Psychrobacter arcticus 273-4: one gene and its partner. The protein of the gene in region 2 interacts with the protein of the main gene of each other region in a pairwise test. Links are inferred from orthologs where the notes say so. Each region holds a gene or a part of one and is shown on either strand. Other genes may lie near its edges. The genes, in order: rlmB and PSYC_RS02740.

Region 1 (3,161 bases), 550 kb from region 2 along the record:
TAGTCGTTTTAACCGGTATCGATTTTGATACGCAGCTATTACCTGACCGCTTAACTTTTCCATTGGCAGGGTTGGGACTGGCGGTAAACTCACAAGGCTGGTTTGTCTCCCCTACTCAGTCGATATGGGGCTTACTGTTGGGGTTTTTATCTCTATGGATAGTGGTCAAGATATTTTATTTGATCACCAAAAAACATGGCATGGGACAAGGTGACTTTAAATTATTGGCAGTACTGGGCGCGTGGCTTGGTCCTGTGATGTTGCCATTGGTTATTCTATTGTCATCTTTACTTGGCTCCATCGTTGGTCTTATCCTTATAAAAAAACAAGGCGAGAGCAAGCCCTTTGCTTTTGGTCCTTATATTGCCATTGCGGGTATCGTGGCGTTGTTATATGGTTCAGATATCGTTAATTGGTATTTAGGCATGTATAATTAAGCAGTATCCACTTCCCGATCGTTATTTTCAACCTTTCATTGACTACCGTCATTAGCCTTCTATCAGTCAGATAAGTCATTATTATGTCAAAATACGCAGCAATACCTTCACCTTATTCACATCAACCGCAAGCACCTGACCATAAAAGCAAAACCTTGGTAGTGGGTTTAACGGGTGGTATCGGTAGTGGCAAATCAGCTGCTAGCAACTGGTTCGCGCAGCAGGGAATCGATATTATTGATGCAGATGTCATTGCCCATGAAGTAGTTGTCAAAGGCAGCGCAACGTTACGCAAAATCCAGAGGAAATTCGGTGATTGGGTACTAAATATCAATGGCGATATGGACCGCGCCGCTGTACGAACCCATGTATTTACTTATCCTGACGCCCTAATTGAACTTGAAGCCATTACCCATCCCGCGATACGTGAAGCCGCAAAACTGCAATTGGCAGAGAGTACCTCACCGTATGTGGTGTTGTCAGCGCCGCTATTGATTGAAGCGGCAGAAGCTGGGCTTGCCAATTTATGCCAACGTATTTTGGTGATGGATGCCACAGAAGACACCCAGCTTGCGCGTGCCAGTCAACGTGATGCGCTAAGCGTACAGAAAATTAAAGCCATTATGGTCAATCAATTAAGCCGCGAAGAGCGCAATCTTCATGCCGATGATGTGGTATTAAATGAGAATGATCTTGCGGCGCTATATGCACAACTAGAGCCGCTCCATCAAGACTATCTTAAGCTTGCCCAGCAGCTAAAGTTCGCTGCCGATTAATCTCATACAAAGCCATACCAGTCGCCACACTGACATTTAAGCTTTGTAAGTTGCCATGCTCGTTGCCTGACATCGGAATATAAACCAGCTCATCACAGCTTTCTGTTGTCAGGCGGCGCATCCCCTCGCCCTCTGAACCCATAATAATGGCTATTTTTCCAGTCAAATCTGCGGTATGTAGAGGTTTGGCATCGGCATTTAAAGCGGTGCCAAACACAAATACACCGGCATTTTTAATCTTTGTCAGCGTACGTGCTAAATTGGTCACGCTCACAATGGGCATCATCTCAGCCGCGCCGACTGATACTTTGGCGACGGTTGGGGTCAAGCTTGCTGCATGGTGCTTTGGACAAATAACCGCATCTACGCCCATGGCGACTGCTGTACGTAAGCAAGCACCGAAGTTATGGGCGTCGGTAATTTGATCTAGTACCAGTAGCAAACAATCCTCGCGCCCTGCAAGAGTATCGAGCAAACCTTCGTCAGCGAAGCCTAATGGACGGGCGTTAAGCACCACACCTTGATGTTGCGGGCTACCACATAGCTGGGTAAGTTTGTCTTTTTGCGTTGGTTGAATGCTAATACCATTATCACGTGCTTGCGCCATAATAGCTTGGACATGACTGTCAGTCTCGCGCCCTTGCTGCACAAACAAACTCAGCCCATCAAGAGGACGGTATTCGAGCAATGCATCAATGGCATGAATGCCATAAAAATAGGTAGGTTTTGCCATAATAGGCCTATTAATTATAAAATGGGTATCGCACGATACGATAAAAACTATGCGATAAAAAGAGAGGTGTGTAATTGTAGCAACTAATGACCCTCTTCATCTAAATAATGTCAGCAAAAAAAAGAAATAAACCTGATAAGATTTATTTCTTTTGAATCATTGGCTTTTTGGCGTCATCAATCATCTAACGACACTTGGAGGCGTATTAGCCTTCTAAGTGGCAGATATACTGGACGATCTCTTCTGTGCGTAGGTTGAAACCACTGTTACCTTCAACCACGAATGACTGTCCTGCGCGGTAGTAGCTGAACGCTTCCTCACCATTTATTTTGACTTCGCACTCACCACCGGTGATTTCGATACGTTCAGAGGTATTGGTACTAAAGTGATAATGCTCGACCAAATTGTCACAAGGCAAGATAACACCCAAGGTTTTATGACGACCGTCCTCGAACATAATGGTATGGCTTGAGCAACGACCATCATAGGATATCGTGGCTTGAGCATTGACTGTTACATTAGTAAATTGCGCCGCTGTCATAGTGGCTTCCTTATTAAATAATTATTGCCAACTAAAAAACCAAATTGAATGTGTAGATAAGCAACTGCTTAGATAACCGTTGTTATATCCATCTTTTACCATCGACTCCATAGCGTTTTTACTTTACTGTGAGCTGATTATAGAGTTGATTTGTTTTATAGGTTTAAAAATAACCATTTATTACTAATACTTACTGCCACACAGGTTTATATCACATTCTACAAGATAACTGCTCTGTCGTAGAATTCATGAAAATCTGGTGGTAAGAGTTTATCATTATGTGAGATTATGCTACCACATTATATCTATAAAATTTGTTACAGCGGCAGGAAAGTTCAGCTTATTATGATGGCTTTGATTGAGGTTATTGATTACCTTTAAGATTTGTATTTAAGACTATTTGCCACCATACTATTTGCCAATTGCGTTTATCTATGTATAGTTGAAATACTGTAAAGTCGCTACCGTATTGCTGGTGTCATTTTTTTGCAGCCTCTGTCTGCGTAGGCACAGCAAGCAAGAAAAATTTGTGCCAGTAGTACCTGTTGTATGGATATTACTTTTCACCGACTATAGCTGTATTAACTGAACCGATTTATTCCTTTATTTAACCTATTGTAGAGATGACTTTCTCCTACGACATTACATCGTATTAGAGGTTTGTTGTCCGTCAT
Region 2 (3,214 bases):
ATTCATAAGTATTATTTGCTAGAATCAAGCAATTATGTATTTATATTGTTATCGAGTATCTTAACCATTATCCTTAGCTTATCTATACCTGCGTTTTTTATTCATTAAGAGGGCTGTTACCATGGCACAAGCGTCTACGATAAGCACCGCTGCCAAACTACTTATCAGCGTTAGCACTGCGTGTATGTTCATGCTACCAATGAGCGCTACTCATGCCATTCAGGTATACAAATCTATTGGCGCACATGGTGAAGTCAAATACAGTCAATATGCGCCGCAAAATGGTAGAAATATCGAGGTTATTGAGTTTCGTAGTGACGGTAGGCAGAGCAATGCTGGACAGCTAGCAGGCAAAACCGAAGCCAATCAAAGTGCACCGCAAAGCGCAGAAGAACAGCGCGTCGCCCAGTTAGAAGCACGTATCAAAGAGCAAGAAGCTCAAGCGAATGCCCAGCGTTGCCAGTCGTTACGTAATAATCTAACCAATCTAAATGTTGGCGGACGTATCTACGAGATGGATGCCAATGGCAAACGTCAATATCTAGATGGTCGTGAGATTGAGCTTAAGCGTGAACGTGTCCAACAGGCCATTACCCAGTATTGTAGTTAATTTTCAACTTATAGTCGGTGAAAAGTAATATCGATACAACACCTACTACTGGTGCAAATTTTTCTTGCTTGCTGTGCCTACGCAGACAGAGGCTGCAAAAAATTTACACCAGCAATACGGTAGCGACTTTAAAGTATTTCAACTTAGTATTTAAAACTATTTCGAATAGCTAAAGACTGTCTGTTATGAGCTGCATCACATGACGGATAGCCGCTGGCATATCCTGAGCTTGCAGACCTCGCTGCCCTACCAATAATGAATTATCATCGTTACTGCTCGTCTGGTTGACTAAAATATCTCCCGTTAGACCATGAATAAGGACCGCTTGGTGTAAGCTGCGCAGTTCATGTTTTAAATCTTCCTGTGCCAATAGTCCAGCAATTACGCCTGCGAGTACATCACCCATACCAGCAGTCGCCATGCCAGCATTGCCCACACCGCACACATAAATATGCGCTTGCCCTGATTGTTGCTCCAGAACCAATGACCCTGCCCCTTTTAGCACCCAATCACCGCCATAAATCGCTGCACACTGCTTTATCGCGGCTAATCTATCATTTTCTATTTCGTTTATCTTTTTATTTAATAACCTAGCAGCTTCCCCACTATGCGGCGTTAAACACACTTGATGAGTGGCGCTGTGTGTTTTTAGCTCAGCTATCAGTTTGTGATTCTTACTATGCAATGATGCCAAATGATAGAGACCATCAGCATCAATTATTATCGGCTTACCTACGGCTATGGCAGCTTCAATACAACTTATAAATACTATTTTTGCCTTCTCATCACGGCCCAGTCCCATGCCGATAGCAATAACGCTGGCTTGCCCAATAAGACGGTTTATTCCATCTTTATCGTGTAAGTCGATAGTCATCGCATCTGGTAGCGAGGTTAATAAAGCGCCATGAAATACCTCATGACAAGCGACAGTGATTTTACCTGCACCTGTTGCCATCGCACTTGACGCAGACAGTATGGCTGCTCCGCCCATGCCTTGTGAGCCCTCAATGCGATTGCCGCCGATGACCAATACATGCCCATAGCTGCCTTTATAACTGTTTTGACGGCGTGGCTTTAAAGAATGAGCGGAAGTAATGAGTGTCGCAACGGGTATTAGCTTCTCATTATTTACCTGATAAGGTATCAGCGGTATGTCAATAACTGCGCCGCTATAGTCGAGTCCGTCTTTGGTATGCAAACCAAATTTGCGTGCTATCAAACATAATGTCGTATCTGCTACTATCGCTATACGCTCAAATACTTGACCAGTAGAGGCAACCAAGCCACTTGGGATATCAACCGCGATGACCAATGCTTGGGCATTCTCTGCTGCTGCGTTAAAAGCGCAAATTGCCTGTTGATACATATTGTTCGGTGCACGATTGAATCCAATGCCAAATAACGCATCGATATAGACATTGGCTTGCAAAGCCCTCACGCTTGTATCATTAGTATTATTGTCGCTACTTTTAAAACATTGATACTCACAATCAACAGATAGTGCTAACTGTAACGCCCTTGCCGCAGCAGTAATTGATTTTTTATTTTCGTCAGCAGAAATTTCTAAATTACCTTTTACAACAAAATCTTGTTTCTCAAAGCCAACGGCTATCACTTGTACTTGCCAGCCCCTTTGCTGTAAGTAATACGCGATAAGCCATCCATCGCCGCCATTACTGCCTATTCCGACCCAAATACTGGCGCGGCGTTGACTAGTATTAAAACGAGAGGTTATTCCCTGCTTAGTTAATTGCTTATTAAGACATTTTTTTTCATAAAGCGATTCAATATGCTGTGCCATTTGCCAAGCCGCTTGTTGCATTAGCCCAAAGCTACCATTGCCTTGTGCAAACCATGCTTGTTCCATCGCATAGAGCTGTTCACTACTATATAGTGCGATAGGCATCGTATTTTTCGAAAATAAATTAGTTTGCACGTCCATGGCTGACCCTCGGTGATTTTTATAAGATTGGGGTGAATTTTCAACTTATCGTTAGTACAAACTAAAACTGATGTAGGTACTTTCTGCCATCAGTTTTAAGGTCAATTTATTATATTTAATCCATATAAACATAGATTTATTCACTTTGACACTTGCGCTCTTCGCTCACTGGCTTATCATATCTATATTCACATTATCATTGATCGTCAGATATGAGCAACAACTCTCAAGCAACCTTGCCCGCGCAGCTGTCATCAGTACTTACTAGCACCTCTGCTAAGAAGATTGCTATCAATAACACGCATGATTTTGCCACGACGGCAGATATTAAACGCTGGATTAAAGCAGAAGCACAGTCCTTAGGGTTTGCAGATTGTGGCTTTTTATCTGTGCATCACCCTCTGTTTGTTAAGCAGACTGAACAATTAAAGCAGTGGTTAGCGAAAGGCTATGAAGCGCAATTACAGTTTATGCACAGCAATCATCATCTGCGTGCGCACCCTGAGCAACTGGTAGAAGGCGCAAAAACCATTATCAGTGTCCGTATGGATTATCTCACTCAAACCCCAACACCGCGGGCTGTGACTGATAACGATTATCCTAACCAAGGTATCATTGCCCGTTATGCCAGAGGGCGCGACTATCATAAAACCATGCGCAGT

The links.
Region 1: the proteins of PSYC_RS02740 (region 2) and rlmB interact in binary tests that used the Escherichia coli proteins (3 or more experiments, as listed by UniProt). The link is inferred for Psychrobacter arcticus 273-4 from one-to-one orthologs.

The regions. Positions count from the first base shown.
Region 1 is NC_007204.1:65,753-68,913, reverse strand. What follows is about bases 62-2,884. They hold rlmB (23S rRNA (guanosine(2251)-2'-O)-methyltransferase RlmB), read right to left. Parts: upstream 1,947-2,884; coding sequence 1,176-1,946; downstream 62-1,175. Other genes in these bases: PSYC_RS00305 (pyrimidine/purine nucleoside phosphorylase), read right to left, coding at 2,152-2,487; coaE (dephospho-CoA kinase), read left to right, coding at 521-1,213; PSYC_RS00320 (prepilin peptidase), read left to right, coding at 62-437. Also shown: more of PSYC_RS00320, read left to right, coding at 1-61. UniProt on the Escherichia coli protein: Specifically methylates the ribose of guanosine 2251 in 23S rRNA.
Region 2 is NC_007204.1:617,254-620,467, reverse strand. What follows is about bases 167-3,042. They hold PSYC_RS02740 (NAD(P)H-hydrate dehydratase), read right to left. Parts: upstream 2,553-3,042; coding sequence 780-2,552; downstream 167-779. Other genes in these bases: queG (tRNA epoxyqueuosine(34) reductase QueG), read left to right, coding at 2,765-3,042; PSYC_RS02745 (DUF4124 domain-containing protein), read left to right, coding at 167-610. Outside these bases: more of PSYC_RS02745, read left to right, coding at 122-166; more of queG, read left to right, coding at 3,043-3,214. UniProt on the Escherichia coli protein: Bifunctional enzyme that catalyzes the epimerization of the S- and R-forms of NAD(P)HX and the dehydration of the S-form of NAD(P)HX at the expense of ADP, which is converted to AMP.